Regions from separate parts of the Burkholderia latens genome, predicted to be linked through region 1. Evidence: predicted binding sites of a transcription regulator. Region 1 holds the regulator's gene; the other holds the start of a gene.
The links. Region 1 encodes HrcA, which represses chaperone genes, less so after heat shock. Its sites were predicted from a motif close to TTAGCACTCNNNNNNNNNGAGTGCTAA; they were not measured.
Positions count from the first base shown of each region.

Region 2: a site for HrcA is predicted at 5,306-5,332, ahead of rpoH (RNA polymerase sigma factor RpoH). Genes of this name have one in related genera too.

Region 1 covers NZ_CP013435.1:770,134-778,222, reverse strand. The annotation lists gene dnaK (molecular chaperone DnaK) at 1-392, opposite strand, end outside; gene WK25_RS03595 (thioredoxin family protein) at 541-978, opposite strand; gene grpE (nucleotide exchange factor GrpE) at 989-1,534, opposite strand; gene WK25_RS31605 (hypothetical protein) at 1,886-2,047, shown strand; one part of gene WK25_RS03585 (IS3 family transposase) at 2,088-2,983, opposite strand; one part of gene WK25_RS03585 (IS3 family transposase) at 2,983-3,298, opposite strand; gene WK25_RS03575 (RNA-binding S4 domain-containing protein) at 3,363-3,767, opposite strand; gene hemH (ferrochelatase) at 3,773-4,837, opposite strand; gene hrcA (heat-inducible transcriptional repressor HrcA) at 4,986-6,008, opposite strand; gene WK25_RS03560 (NAD kinase) at 6,139-7,041, shown strand; gene recN (DNA repair protein RecN) at 7,061-8,089, shown strand, end outside.
Region 2 covers NZ_CP013435.1:2,922,711-2,930,799, reverse strand. The annotation lists gene WK25_RS13615 (family 20 glycosylhydrolase) at 1-182, opposite strand, end outside; gene cydX (cytochrome bd-I oxidase subunit CydX) at 786-908, opposite strand; gene cydB (cytochrome d ubiquinol oxidase subunit II) at 964-2,100, opposite strand; gene WK25_RS13600 (cytochrome ubiquinol oxidase subunit I) at 2,132-3,712, opposite strand; gene cydP (cytochrome oxidase putative small subunit CydP) at 3,702-3,980, opposite strand; gene rpoH (RNA polymerase sigma factor RpoH) at 4,309-5,244, opposite strand; gene WK25_RS13585 (acyloxyacyl hydrolase) at 5,605-6,174, shown strand; gene WK25_RS13580 (nuclear transport factor 2 family protein) at 6,220-6,603, shown strand; gene leuA (2-isopropylmalate synthase) at 6,747-8,089, opposite strand, start outside.

The sequences.
Region 1 (8,089 bases):
AGGTAGTCTTCGGCCGTCTTCTTCATCTTGCGCAGCACTTCAGCCGAAACCTGCGGCGGCGCGAGCTTCTCGCCGTGCGCTTCGACCCATGCGTCGCCGTTGTCGGCCTTGATGATCGCGTACGGCATCAGGCCGATGTCCTTCTGGACTTCCTTCTCTTCGAAGCGGCGGCCGATCAGGCGCTTCACCGCGAACAGCGTGTTCTTCGGGTTGGTCACGGACTGACGCTTGGCCGGCGCGCCGACGAGCACTTCGTTATCGTCCATGTACGCGATGATCGACGGCGTCGTACGCGCACCTTCCGAGTTCTCGATGACCTTGACCTGGTTGCCTTCCATGATGGCGACGCACGAGTTCGTGGTGCCGAGGTCAATACCGATGATCTTTCCCATTTTTTCCTAATCTCCAGAAATGCCTGTTTGCTGCGCGAAACCCCGTGTTTTTGGGCAGTTTCGCGCGCCAGAATTCAACTCTGTTCCCGAAATGCGTCCGGCCGAAGCGTTTTCAAGACCCGCCAGGCGATGCGGATATTAAATTTTTTCAATCGCCGCCGGTAGCCGGATCGTACGGACCGCTATCCGCGGACGCGCCTGGGCCAGCCGCCGCGATCTTCGCGCGCGCCGCCGCCGCTGCCGCCTGGAACTGTTCGAGGCCATGCCAGCCGGTCGCGCGGCCCAGCCGCTTGCCGCGGTGGAAGAAAAACCACGTCGGCACGCCGTGCAGCCCGAAGCGGCGCCCCAGCGTGTGGTGTTCGTATACGTTGCAGTGGAACCACTTCAGGCCCAGCGCGCGGATTGCGTCGGGCCGCGCGAGCATCGCTTTCTTCGCGATCTCGCAATTGAAGCAGTCCACGCCCCAGAAAAACACCACGGCGAGCGCATCGCCGGCGCTGGCGATGCCGGCGTCGAACGTGTCGGTCGCGAGCGCCTGCATGTCGAACGCATCGAACGCGGCCGGATCGACGCCGGCGGGAAGCATCGCGGCGACCTTACTTCGGCTGCGCGACCGTGACGAGCGCCGGGCGCAGCACGCGGTCGGCGATCATGTAGCCCTTTTGCAGCACGGTCACGACGGTATTCGGCTCCTGCTCGGCCGGCACCATCGAAATCGCCTGGTGCTGGTGCGGATCGAACTTCTCGCCCACCGGGTTGATCGCGACGACGCGGCCCTTCTCGAGCGCGCTCGTCAGCTGGCGCAGCGTCAGCTCGACGCCTTCGCGCACCTTCGCGATGTCGCCGGACGTATCGCTTACCGCCGCCTCGAGGCTATCCAGCACGGGCAGCAGGTGCTCTGCGAAGCTCTCGATGGCGAACTTGTGCGCTTTCGACACGTCTTCCTGCGCGCGGCGGCGGACGTTCTCGGTCTCGGCCTTCGCCCGCAGGTAGCTCTCCTGCAGCTCGGCGACCTTGGCTTGAGCCTCCGCGAGCGCCGCGTCGGCGGCTTCGGCGGCGGGAGCGGCGCCCTGCGCCGCCTGTTGCTCGCTGCCGATGTCTTCGGCCGATTGGGTAGCCGGGTTCTCTTGCGTGTTTTCCATGTCGCTGAAAGTCGATTAGAGGTTGAAGCCAAATCGGCAACCGCCCGGCCATATGACCGGCGGCACCGCACATTGTTAGTGCAAATAAGGGCGAAAACTGCGATTTCAAGAGGGTTATTCGCCGGCATTCCGCAATGCCGCGAAACAACCGCACTGCCCGCGGCCCGATTGCGCGCATTTGCCGCCGATCGGGACGAAACGCCCGGTAACAACGCTTACCTGGCAAGTACTAGCTCCGCACAGGGGGCTGCACTACACTCCACTCAAGCGTCGGAAAAGCGTGTTTACCCGTAGCTTTCCGCCGCCCGACATCCACCTGGCGCCGCATTCACCGTCTTCGAGGCGAGTACCGTGAAATTGACCTTTGCCATATCGGTGGTCGCGCTGGTACTGATTGCCGGCACCACCACCATCTGCCTGTCGGGAGCCGTCACCGACCGCACGACCGAATACGGAAGCGCGCGGGCGACGTTCGACCAGATGTTCAGTTCCCACCAGAAAATCTGTCGATGATGCGCCTGTTGGAGTTGACCCTGTAATCCCGGACACAGCGTCACACTAAGGTTGCTGAATCCATTGAGCGCCGGAACTCGCGAGGCGAGCGGTACTTCAGCGCGCTATGGGGATGCTTCTCGTTGTAATGCTCGAACGCGATGGCCAAGTTGCGTGCAGCAGTCGCTGCGTCCGGCTTTGGCATGAAGGCAACGTAGTCGCGCTTCATTGTCTTCACGAAGCTCTCGGCCATCCCGTTACTTTGCGGGCTGCACACCGGCGTGGTCAATGGCTTCAGGCCGATGGCCGCTGCAAACCGGCGTGTATCGTCGGCCGTATAGCCCGAACCGTTGTCACTCAGCCACTCGATTTCGGACGGTGTATGCAGCTCGTTGCCAAACCGATTTTCCACTGCTGCCAGCATGACGTCGCGCACGATGTCGCCGCTGTGACCTGCCGTCGTAGCCGCCCAGCTCATCGCTTCGCGGTCGCAGCAGTCAAGCGCGAATGTCACTCGAAGCGGCTCGCCGTTGTCGCAGCGGAACTCGAAGCCGTCCGAGCACCATCGCTGATTGCTGCGCGCGACGGCCACCTTGCCATCGTGCCGACGTTGCGGCCGAGGCGGGGCTGGACGCCGTTGCATCAGCAGACCGTGAGTGCGCATGATGCGATAGATGCGCTTCGCATTGAACGGCACCTGTCCGGCAGCAATGCGTTCATTGCGCAGCGAGCCCCACACCCGGCGATAGCCATAGCTGGGCAAATCGCCGACGACTCGGCGGATTTCCTCGACCACGCTCGCATCGTCCGTCTGCCGCGATTGACGGCCATCGCGCCACGTCACCGGACGCGACAGTCGTGCCGATACGTTCGAGCGCGACACGCCGAGAACTTCACAAACCAGTTTCACTGGTCGTCCTCCGGCAGCGAGGGCGAGTGCGCTATCCATTTTTTTGCTCGGCCATACTCGACTGCTTCGCGGAGAATCTCGTTCTCCATGGTCTTCTTGCCGAGCATCCGCTGCAGCTCACGAATCTGCTTGAGGGCATCGGCCAGCTCTGATGCAGGGACCACTTCCTCTCCAGCCTTGACCGCCGACAGACTCCCGTCCTGGTACAGCTTGCGCCAGTGGAACAGCTGGTTCGGGTTCACGCCGTGCTGGCGCGCAACCATCGAAACCGACTTCCCCGGTTCGAAACTCTCGCGAACCATCGCCAGCTTCTGCTCCGCCGTCCAGCGCCGCCGACGCTCCGGGCCCGTCAACACTTCCATCACTTCCTGCCTGGTGTTAGTCAAAAACACAGTCTTATGCCTACCCGCTAGTTTAAGTGAGAGGCTATGTCCGGTGTTTCAGGGGGCTGCTCCACCTGTCGCGCTTGGTCGGCCGGCCGTGCAGCCCGGCCGCCGGTTCCCGATAGGTACGGCGCCGCTCCAGTTCGGCGAGCCGCGCGGCGCGTCCCGCTTCCGTTTCCTCGTAAAGCGTCTGCGCGACGCTCGCGGGCCCGCGCACGTCGCAGATGCCCAGCACGGCAATGTGCCAGACGATACCGTCGATCGCAATCTCGACCTCGTCGCCCACGCGCACGTCCTTTGCCGGCTTGACCGCCGCGCCGCCGATCTTCACGTGGCCCTTGTCGACCGCGTCGGACGCGAGCGAACGCGTCTTGAAGAAGCGCGCCGCCCACAACCATTTGTCGATGCGCAGCTTCGCGCCGGGCTCGGTCGAAATCCTGTAGTTCATCGCGTTCAACCCACCGTTTCAGGCTGTGCGGCTTTCACCGGCCAGCCCTGGAGATTCTCCGCGACGATCTCGCCGAGCGCCGCGATCCACGCCGGCGCGCCATTCAGGCACGGAATCCGGTGGAACGACTGGCCGCCGCCGGCGATGAATTCGTCGCGCACCTCCATCCCGATCTCCTCGATCGTCTCCAGACAATCGGCCGTAAAACCGGGACAGAACACATCCGCTCGCCGCACGCCCGCCTCGCCGAGTTCGCGCAGCGTCGGCGCCGTGTACGGCTGCAGCCACTCGGCCTTGCCGAAACGCGACTGGAACGTCACGCGGCATTCGAGCGACGACAGCCCGAGCGCGGCCATCAGCAGCGAGCCCGTCTGCTGGCACTGGTCGTGATATGGGTCGCCGAGGTCGAGGGTGCGTTTCGGCACGCCGTGAAAGCTCAGCACGAGCTTGTCGCCGGCTGCGAAATCGGGCCGGCCATGCTGCGCCCAGTACTGGCGCACCTGTTCGGCGAGCGCGTGGATGTAGGCCGGGTGATCGGCGTAGTGCCGCACCGTGCGCACTTCCGGCTGGTTGCGCATCCGCGCGAGCGCGGCGAACGCGGCATCGAACGCGGTCGCGGTGGTCGACGCCGAGTATTGCGGATACATCGGCATCAACAGCACGCGCTCGACGCCCGCGCGCTTGAACTGCGCGAGCGCGTGCGGGATGTTCGGGCTGCCGTAGCGCATCGCGTAATCGACCTGAACGTGGTAATCGTTCGATGCAAGCAGATGGCGCACGCCTTCGGTCTGGCGCTCGGTGTACACGCGCAGCGGCGAGCCCTCCTGCATCCAGACGGCCGCGTATTTCTTCGCGGACGCGCGGCCGCGCAGCGGCAGGATGAGTGTGCGCAACAGCACCTGCCAGACGACCTGCGGAATCTCGACGACGCGCGGGTCCGACAGAAATTCGGCCAGATAGCGCCGCACCGCGCGCGGTGTCGGGGCGTCGGGCGTGCCGAGGTTGATCAGCAGCACGCCGATACGGTGGGCAGCAGCGACGCTCGAAGGCGGCTCAAGATCGAAACGCATGGGCAGGAACGTGCTCGGAGCACGCAGTCGGACGGCCCTCAATTATAGCGGGCCGTGTCGATGGGGGCGGCTGGCCGTTCGGCCGGCTGGCGGCGCACCCGGCGCCGCGGCACGATGGCGGCACGGTGTCGGCGCCCGGTGCGGCGCGTTACTGCTGGCTCAGCGTGAGCGACAGCAGCCGGGCGGTGATGTCGACGATCGGAATCACGCGGTTGTAAGCCATCCGGGTCGGGCCGATCACGCCGAGCGTGCCGACGATCTTGCCGTTCACCTCGTACGGCGCGGTCACGACGCTCATCTCCTCGATCGGCACGAGCGTCGATTCGCCGCCGATGAAGATCTGCACGCCCTGGGCGTGGCTCGACACGTCGAGCAATTGCAGGAGGCCCGTCTTTTGGTCGAACACGTCGAACAGCTTGCGCAGCCGCGCCATGTCGGACGAGAGGTCCGCCACCTCGAGGAGGTTGCGCTCGCCGGAAATGAGCACCGTATCTTCGGTGTCGGGCACCTCGGTGCTGGCCGTCACGGCCGCATGCATCAGCGTGGTCATGTCGCCGCGCAGCTGGTCGATCTCGTCGCGCAGGCGGCGGCGCACCTCGTCGAACGACAGCCCGGCGAAGTGCGCATTGATGTAGTTCGACGCCTCGGTCAGCTGCGACGGCGAATAGTCGCGCGGCGTCGCGAGCATCCGGTTCTGCACGTCGCCCTCGGGCGTGACGATGATCAACAGGATGCGCTTGTCCGACAAGCGCATGAACTCGATCTGCTTGAACACGTGACTGCGGCGCGGCGTCAGCACGACGCCCGCGAACTGCGACAGGTTCGACAGCACGCTCGCGGCGGCCGCCACCACCCGCTGCTGCGGCTCGCCCGTCTGCAGCGTGCTCTGCACCTGCCGTGCGACGGCCTCGGCGTCGATCGGCGCCTCGACCGTCAGCATCGTGTCGACGAACAGCCGATACCCGCGCGGCGTCGGCACGCGGCCCGCCGAAGTGTGCGGACTCGACACGAGGCCGAGCTCCTCCAGGTCGGACATCACGTTGCGGATCGTCGCCGGGCTCAGTTCCAGCCCGGAGTAACGGGACAACGTGCGCGAGCCGACCGGCTGACCGTCGGCGATATACCGCTCGATCAGGGTTTTCAGGAGGGTTCGTGCGCGAGGATCTAGCATGGTGGAAAATTTTAGCGCAACCGCGCGAGCACGGCGAGTGGCTGCGGCCACAGTCGGGCGGGCCGGCCGATCCGGCCCCGTGCGCGCACAGCCGGTTCTTTTCGTCCACGAGCTATGGTGTAATGCCGGCATGAAAACCGGTAATCAGTTCAATACTGTCGCGCTCGTCGGCCGGAGCAACACGCCTGGCATCGCCGAGCCGCTCGCCACGCTGGCTGGCTGCATCGCGAAGCTGGGCTTCGAGGTCGTATTCGAAGCCGACACCGCGCGCGAAATCGGCATCTCCGGCTATCCGGCACTGACGCCGGCGGAAATCGGCGCGCGCGCGGACGTGGCGGTCGTGCTCGGGGGCGACGGCACAATGCTCGGCATCGGCCGCCAGCTCGCGCCGTACAAGACCCCGCTGATCGGGATCAACCACGGGCGGCTCGGTTTCATCACCGACATCGCGGCGGCCGACATGCAGGCACTGGTGCCGGTGATCCTGTCCGGCAAGTTCGAGCGCGAGGAGCGCTCGCTGCTGGAGGCCCGGATCGTGCGCGACGGCGAACCGATCTACCACGCGCTCGCGTTCAACGACGTCGTCGTGAACCGCAGCGGCTTTTCCGGGATGGTCGAGCTGCGCGCGTCGGTCGACGGCCGCTACATGTACAACCAGCGTTCGGACGGCCTGATCGTCGCGACGCCGACGGGCTCGACCGCGTACGCGCTGTCGTCGGCCGGCCCGATCCTGCATCCGCAGCTCCAGGGCATCGTACTGGTGCCGATCGCGCCGCACGCACTGTCGAACCGGCCGATCGTGCTGCCCGACGATTCGAAGATCGCGATCCAGATCGTCGGCGGCCGCGACGTCAACGTGAATTTCGACATGCAGTCGTTCACCGCGCTCGAGCTGAACGACACGATCGAGGTGCGCCGCTCGAAGCACACGGTGCCCTTCCTGCACCCGGTCGGCTACAGCTACTACGCGACGTTGCGCAACAAGCTGCACTGGAACGAGCACGCATCGAACGAAGACGACAAGGCGTCCTGACGCACTACCGCCCGACACCATGCTCCGCCACCTCTCGATTCGCGACTTCGTCATCGTCGCCGCGCTCGATCTCGAATTCGACAGCGGCTTCACCGTCTTTTCCGGCGAAACCGGCGCCGGCAAATCGATCCTGATCGACGCGCTGGCGCTCGCGCTCGGCGAACGCGCCGACGCGAGCGTCGTGCGCGCCGGCTGCGGTCGCGCCGACATCGCCGCCGAATTCACGCCGCACGACCGCGTCGCACGCTGGCTCGACGACCATGCATTCGACGCCGAGGACACCGTGATGCTGCGCCGCGTGATCGACGCGAACGGCCGCTCGCGCGCGTTCATCAACGGCACCAGCGCAACGCTCGCGCAGCTGCGCGAACTCGGCGAGATGCTCGTCGACATCCACGGCCAGCACGCGCACCAGCTGCTGATGCGGCCCGATGCGCAGCGCGAGCTGTTCGACACGCACGCGGGGCTCGTCGCCGATGCCGCGAACGTCGCGCGCGCGTGGCGCGTGTGGCGCGACGCGACGCAGGCGATCGACGCCGCAAAGGCGCACGAGCGCGAGCTGCAGCTCGAACGGGAGAAGCTCGCGTGGCAACTGGCCGAGCTCGACAAGCTCGCGCCGCAGCCCGGCGAATGGGACGAAATCGGCAGCGAGCACAAGCGGCTGTCGCACTCGGCGAATCTGATCGCCGGCGTGCAGGGTGCGCTCAATGCGCTGTCCGAGGCCGACGATGCGATGCTGCCGCAGTTGGGCGCGATCGTGTCGAAACTGCGCAGCCTCGCCGACTATGACTCCGGGCTCGGCGATGCGCTCGCGTCGCTCGAACCGGCCGAGATCCAGCTGCAGGAAGCCGTCTATTCGCTGTCGCACTACGCGCAGCGCCTCGATCTCGATCCGGCCCGGCTCGCCCAGGTCGAAGCGCGTCTCGACGCCCTGCATTCGACCGCCCGCAAGTTCCGCCTGCCGCCCGACACCCTGCACGAGGAACACGCAGCACGCCGCGCCCAGCTCGCCGCGCTCGACGCGGCCGCCGATCTCGGCGCGCTGGAA
Region 2 (8,089 bases), 1.2 Mb from region 1:
ACGACCACGCGCAGCGCGAGACCGTTCGCGAGCACTGCGGCCAGGTCGGCCGGCTGCATGGCCGGCCGCGCGGTGCCGGCGAGCGCACCCGCAGCGGATTGCGCAGGCTCGGCGCAGCTTGCCGCCGGCAGCAGTGCCGCGATCAGCAAGCCGGTCAACAGGGAAGGCAACGTGTGTTTCATTCGAACTCCTCAGAAAAAAGGGGCGTAGCGGCCTCGCGAGACGACGTCGCTGCGGTCTGGGCTTTCAACGGAGCTGCGGGGGACATCGATGTCCGGCGTGACGAGGGGAGCCGGACGTGTTCGACACGCTGATGACGCGCGTTACGGCCCCGGAGTCGAGTACGCGTGCCGATCGGATCGGCGCGAGCGCCGGAACGCGTTCATCGGGGCGGCGCGCGGACCGCTGCGATACGGACGCGACAATCGCGAGCACCGTCCGGCAGGTATCGCCGGCCGGCGGGGGCGCGCGGCCGGCCGGGAACGGCCGCTGCACGCGAACGGCGACGCGGTGCGACGGCGCGCAGCAGACACGGAAATCGCATGTCTCCCCCACTGAATGGAAACGGCCTGTCAGCGGCCGTGTGGAAAGATCTTATGAAACCTTTTATTGGTATTCAAGTGGTATCAATCTGGCGCTAAATTGGCATCGGTCTGTGAACCGCGGCCGGCGTGACGACGACGAAAAAAAACCTCGCATGAAGCGAGGTTCGTTCCGGCGATGCGACGGCGCGGCGAGGGCTGCGGCATGGGTGCCGGCCGCGCGCGCCGCGCATGTATCGCACGTCAGTCGCGGCGTGCGCGCACCGACGCTTCCTGCGATTTCTGCCGCGCTTCGAGCCACATCGCGTTGACGATGCCGAACGACAGTGCGACGCCGATACCGAGAATCCAGCTGAAATACCACATGATCCGACTCCTTGCGAAACGGTGGCGAAGGGCGCGTATGCGCCCCCGGCCGGGTTCAATACATCGAGTGCTTGTTCTCTTCGAGCGATTGATGCGTGACCTTGCCGCGCATCACGCGATAGACCCAGCCCGTATAGAGCAGCACGATCGGCAGGAACACGACCACCGCGAACAGCATCACCTGCAGCGTCATGTGGCTCGACGTCGAATCCCATACGGTGAGGCTGCTGCGCGGATCGAGCGACGACGGCATGATGAACGGGAACATCGAGAAGCCCGCGGTCAGGATCACGCCGGCGATCATCAGGCCCGTGCAGAAGAACGCCGTCTTTTCCTGCTTCGAGCCGGCGAGCAGCAGCGCGAGCAGGCCGCCGGCGATGCCGACCACCGGCGCCGCGATCATCCACGGATATTCGCCGTAGTTTGCGAGCCAAAACCCCGAGCCGGCCGCGACGTCCTTCAGCAGCGGGTTCGCGACCGTGTCGTTCGGTGCGGCGTGGGTGATGTGGAAGCCGCCGATGGTCGACGCGACGAGCACGCCTGCGAGCACGAACAGCACGACCGCGACGAGGGCCGACACGCGCAGCGCGATCGACGCGCGGCGAGCGATCGCGCCGTCGGTCTTCATCTTGATGAACGCGGCGCCGTGCGCGACGAGCATCGCGAGGCTGACGAGCCCGCAGAGCAGCGCGAACGGGTTCAGCAGCGCCCAGAAGCCGCCGTAGTAGGTCACGCGCAGGTCGCTGTCGAACTTGAACGGCACGCCCTGCAGCAGGTTGCCGAATGCGACGCCGAACACCAGCGCCGGCACGAAGCCGCCGACGAACAGGCCGCAGTCCCAGCCGGCGCGCCAGCGCGGGTCGGGCCGCTTGCTTCGATAGTCGAAGCCCACCGGCCGGAAGAACAGCGCGAACAGCACGAGCAGCATCGCGAAGTAGAAGCCCGAGAACGACGCGGCATAGACGAGCGGCCACGCGGCGAACATCGCGCCGCCGGCCGTGATAAGCCATACCTGGTTGCCTTCCCACGTCGCGCCTACCGTGTTGACGATGATGCGGCGCTCGTCGTCGGTCTTGCCGAGAAACGGCAGCAGCGCGGTCGCGCCCATGTCGAAGCCGTCGGTGACGGCGAAGCCGATCAGCAGCACGCCGACGAGCAGCCACCAGATCAGCTTGAGAGTTGCGTAGTCCATAGCGATTCCTTGTTCCGTTGCGGGGGCGTGCTCAAACCGCGGCGCGCTCGCCGGCTGAGGCGAGTTCGTGGTGATAGCGGCCGGTATGCAGCGACGACGGGCCGAGGCGCGCGTACTTGAACATCAGCTTGATCTCGATGACGAACAGTGCCGTGTAGAACGCGATGAAACCGGCGAGGCTCAGGTACAGGTCCGTCGACGTCAGGCTGGACGCGGACAGATGCGTCGGCAGGATGCCCGCGATCGTCCACGGCTGGCGGCCGAGCTCCGCGACGACCCAGCCGAATTCCGCGGCGAGCCACGGCAGCGGGATCGCCCACACCGCATAGCGCAGGAACCAGCGGCGGTTGTCATCCAGCAGCTGCCGGCGCGCGCAGAACCAGAACGCTGCGATGAAGGTCGCGAGGAACAGGAAGCCGAGGAACACCATGATCCGGAACGAGAAGAACACGGGCGCGACCGGGGGGATCGTCTTCTTCGCGGCGGCCTTGATCTGCTCCGGCGTCGCATCGACCACGTTCGGCGTGAATTGCTTGAGCATCAGCCCGTAGCCGAGATACTGCTTGTGCTGGTCGAACAGCGCGCGGGTCGCGGCGCTCGTGTCGCCTTGCTTGATCTTCTGCAACGCGCCGTACGCGACCATCCCGCTCTGGATGTGTTCCTCGCTGTGCTTCGCGAGTTCGCGCAGGCCGACCACCGGCTCGTCGATCGAGCGCGTCGCGATCAGGCCGAGCGCGTACGGGATCTTGATCGCGTAGTCGGTGCGCTCTTCCTTCTGGTTCGGGATGCCGATCAGCGTGAACGAGGCCGGCGCGGGCTGGGTTTCCCATTCGGATTCGATTGCGGCGAGCTTCATCTTCTGCACTTCGCCGGTCGTATAGCCGGATTCGTCGCCGAGCACGATCACGCACAACGTGGCCGCGAGGCCGAAGCCCGCCGCGACCGCGAACGAGCGCAGCGCGAAGTCGGTGTCGCGCTTCTTCAGCAAGTACCATGACGAGATGCCGAGCACGAACATCGCCGCCGTCACGTAGCCGGCCGACACGGTGTGCACGAACTTCACCTGGGCGACCGGGTTGAACAGCACGTCGAACAGGCTCGTCAGCTCCATGCGCATCGTCTGGTAGTTGAACTCGGCGCCGACCGGGTTGTTCATCCAGCCGTTCGCGACGAGGATCCACAGCGCGGACAGGTTCGAGCCCAGCGCGACGAGGAACGTGACGATCAGGTGCTTCACCTTCGACAGGCGGTTCCAGCCGAAGAAGAACAGGCCGACGAACGTCGATTCGAGGAAGAACGCCATCAGGCCTTCGACCGCGAGCGGCACGCCGAAGATGTCGCCGACGTAGTGCGAGTAGTACGACCAGTTCGTGCCGAACTGGAATTCGAGCGTGATGCCGGTCGTCACGCCCATCGCGAAATTGATCCCGAACAGCTTGCCCCAGAACTGGGTCATGTCCTTGTAGACCTGCTTGCCGGTCATCACGTACACGGCTTCCATGATGACGAGCAGCCAGGACAGGCCGAGCGTCAGCGGCACGAACAGGAAGTGGTAGAGCGCCGTGATGCCGAACTGCAGACGCGACAGATCGACGACTTCGCTACTTATCATGGTGGTCTCCCTCGGAGGATGCAGGCGCCGGCACCGAGAGCAGCTTCTCGGCGACGACGGCAGGCGGCAGCGACATGTGCTGGGCCTGCGGATGATTGAAGAATGCGTATTTGAGCGACATCAGCAGGATCAGCTTGACGATCAGCACCAGCGTGATGTCGCGCACGAGCGTTGGCCCGCGGGCCCACGCGACGATGCGCGCGCGCCAGCCGACCGTGCCGTCGGCACGCGGGGAACGCGCGGCAGGCTCTTTATTGATCGAGATCAAGGCGATAATCCTGAATCGATTTACGTGGTTTGGGGCGACTTTACGTCGGATTTATGACGGCGGTTAAGCTGTTTTTTTAATCCTTTTAAGCCGACGTGCCAATTTTAAAATGCCGGCTTCCCGCTGCCGAGTGCCGCGCTGCGGCAGACCGTCGCGAACGGCGGGTGAAAACTTGAGGCAGATCAAGGTTATACGGAAGGAGGCGGAATCCGTCCGATACCCGATCAATAAGGTCAGTCAATAAACGACGCGTGACGCGAAATGACAGGCGAAAAAAAACCGCTGCCGGGCGGGGCAGCGGTTTTGGGGGGAACGCTCTGAATTGCGCTTATGCGTATTCGGCGAGTGCGGTGCGCATCTTCTTCATTGCGCTCGCTTCGATCTGGCGGATGCGTTCCGCCGATACGCCGAATTCGGCCGCGAGGTCGTGCAGCGTCGAGCCGCCCGAGCCGTCGTCGTCGACGTTCAGCCAGCGCGCCTCGATGATCCGCCGGCTGCGCGCGTCGAGCGCGTCGAGCGCCTGCGCGATGCCGTCCGTCTGCAGCATGTCGCGCTGACGCGCGGCCAGCACGGCGGTCGGCTCGTTGTGCGAATCGGCCAGGTAGGCGATCGGCGCGTACGCCTCTTCGCCGTCCTCGACTTGGCCCTCGAGCGCGATGTCACCGCCCGACAGGCGCGTTTCCATCTCGGTGACTTCCTCGCGCTTGACGTTGAGCTCCTGCGCGAGGCCGTCGATTTCCTCGGGCGTCATCGCCTGCATGCTCTTCTTGTGGCTGCGCAGGTTAAAGAACAGCTTGCGCTGCGCCTTCGTCGTCGCGACCTTCACCATCCGCCAGTTGCGCAGGATGTATTCGTGAATCTCGGCCTTGATCCAGTGAATCGCGTACGACACCAGGCGTACGTTTTGCTCCGGATCGAAGCGCTTTACCGCCTTCATCAGGCCGATGTTGCCTTCCTGGATCAGGTCGCCATGCGGCAGCCCGTAACCGAGATAGTTGCGCGCGATCGACACGACGAGCCGCAGGTGCGACAGCACGAGGTGGCGCGCCGCGTCCAGGTTGTTGTGTTCGCGGAATTCGGTCGCGTACTGGCGTTCTTCCTCGGCGGTCAGCAGCGGGATCCGGTTGACGGCCTGGATGTACGCGTCGATGTTGCCAAGCTGGCCCGGCAACATCGCGTGGGTTGCGAGCGCCAGCGAGCCTGCCGATTCGGCCTTGGCCGGCGTCGGGCTCAGGGTGTTCGGAAGGGTCAGGGCGTGGCTCACTAAAAACTCCTTTGGAATCAGGGACAAACCCGTAGTCTCGGATGAGATTCCGGGGCCCATCTTAGCACTCCGGCAATCCGAGTGCTAATTCCTTAGAGGGCACGGGGGCATCCAAGTTCCCGTTTTTCTATCGACTTGCTGGAGTCGATAGTCTAATTTGCGACCTGTGCGGTGTCGCCGAGTTCCGTAAGTCGTTGTTTCAGATAGTAATCAGTAGACGTTTTCGATTTTTGTAGTTTTGGAAGCAAACAATTTCGCTTCCTGATGCCGATCCGAAAAGTCCTTTACCATACCATTCAGTTCGCTCGGGCCCAGCCGCTGCGGCGAGGCTCCATTCAACCCACAAAGTTGGAGTGTCAGATGAACAATAAGAAGAACCGCCGGCCTCGTACCCGGCTTGCGGTGCATGCGCTGGTGGCGGCGTCGCTGCTCGGCGGATCGGGCGCCGCGTTTGCGGATCGGTGGGGCATCCAGGCGGGAGGCGGGTTTTCCGATCGCCACGGGATCGACAAGGCCGATCTCGGTGTGGTGTGGGATCCGGGCTGGAACTGGTGGGAAATCGGCGGCTGGCACTTCGCATTCGTGATGGAAGGCCATGTCGGCTACTGGCACACCGGCGGCAACGTGCACGCCAATATCGGCGAATTCGGCGCGACGCCGATGTTCCGTTTCATCAAGAGCGCGGGCCAGGTGCGCCCGTTCGTCGAAGCCGGCGCCGGGATCCGGTTCCTCACGCATCCGACCATCTCGAACAACCTGTCGCTGTCGACGTCGTTCCAGTTCGCGGACGTCGTCGGTGTCGGCGCGCAGTTCGGCGAACGGCAACAGTATCAGCTCGGCTACCGTTTTCAACATGTGTCTAACGCGGGTATCAAAGAGCCGAATCCTGGTATAAATTTCCACCAGTTCTACGTGCAGTACAACTTCTGATCCGCACGCCGGCGCACGGCGGGCGCGTTGCCGAGGAGTCAGGCGATGGCGAAGGTGGTCGATGCGATTCGCGCACTCGAGCGCGATCGGTTCCGGGCGATGGTCGACGGGGACGGCGAGGCGCTCGACGCGCAATTGTCCGACAAGGTTTTCTTCGTGCACACCAACGGCAAACGCGAAACCAAGCAGCAGTTCATCGACGCCATCGTCGCCGGCCGCCGCCGCTATCGCCAGATCGAGATCCAGTCGCAGGACTTGTTGCCCGTCGGCGATGCAACCTGCGTGGTCACCGGGCGCGCATTGATCGAGATGGAAACGAACAACGGCGGCCTCGTGTTCCCGATCGCCTATACGGCCGTGCATACCCACGAACACGGCGAATGGCGGCTGCTCGCGTGGCAGGCGACGCGGTGCGCGACCGAGACGTGAGCGCGCGTGGCGCTCGTTTTCACGTCCCAATCGAAGCGGCCTTCTGGGCCGCTTCTTGTTGGCCCGTGCACCGCGGATCGCGCGGTGCACGGGCGGTCACACACCGCTCGCTGACATTCCGACCATGAAATGCAACTCGCCGGTCAGGCCGCCGCACGGCGGTCGGCGCAGTGCCAGGCCGAGCGGTTGATCGCGCTGACGACCGCATCGAGCGCTGCACTCGCCGGATCGTCGTGTACGCCCACGCCGTGGCGCAGCGGCGCATCGCCGATCCGGCAGCCGACCGACACCGCGATCCGGCCATCCGCCGTGCGCACGTGCTCGCACGATGCGACGTCGACCGTCGTGCCGGCTGCCGCCGCGAACGCCGCGGCCGCGCGCTGCACCGCGTCTTCGGGTGCGGTACCGGCCGGCGCCGCGCCCGCGATGTCGCGGTTCTGCCAGCGCGCGCCGTTGCCATGGCGTGACGCCGGCCCGTCGGCCTCGAAGAATTCGCGGGCGAACAGTGCGCAGATCGCATCGCCGGTCACTTCCTCGCCGGATGCGTCGGCGAGCGTCTGCACCGCATGGCTGAACTCGATCTGAACGCGGCGCGTCGGCGTGAAGCCCATCCCGCGCTCGAGCAGGAACGTCGCGCCGCCCTTGCCGGACTGGCTGTTGACGCGGATCACCGCATCGTAGCTGCGGCCGAGGTCGGCCGGGTCGATCGGCAGGTACGGCACTTCCCACACCGCATCGGGACGCTGCTGCGCGAAGCCCTTACGGATCGCGTCCTGGTGCGAGCCCGAGAATGCGGTGAACACGAGGTCGCCCGCGTACGGATGACGCGGATGCACCGGAATCTGGTTGCAGCGCTCGACAACGCGGCGCACCGCGTCGATGTCGGAGAAGTCGAGGCCCGGGTCGATGCCCTGCGTGTAGAGGTTCAGCGCGAGGGTCACGAGATCGACGTTGCCGGTGCGCTCACCGTTGCCGAACAGGCAGCCCTCGATCCGGTCGGCGCCCGCGAGCAGTGCGAGTTCGGCGGCCGCGACCGCGGTGCCGCGGTCGTTGTGCGGATGCACCGACAGCACGATGCTGTCGCGATACGCGAGGTTGCGGTCCATCCACTCGATCTGGTCGGCGAACACGTTCGGGCTCGCGGCTTCGACGGTCGCCGGCAGGTTGACGATCATCTTGCGCTCGCGTGTCGGCCGCCACATTTGCGCGACCGCGTCGCACACCTCGCGCGCGAACGTGAGTTCGGTCATGCTGAACGTTTCCGGCGAGTACTGGTAGGTCCAGTGCGTGTCCGGGCGAGCCGCCGCGTGCTCCTTGATCATGCGCGTGCCGTTCACCGCGAGCGCCTTGACGTCGTCCTTCGACATCCCGAACACGATGCGCCGGAACGACGGGCAGATCGCGTTGTACAGATGCACGATCGCGCGCGGCACGCCCTCGAGCGCGTCGAACGTGCGGGCGATCAGGTCTTCGCGCGACTGCACGA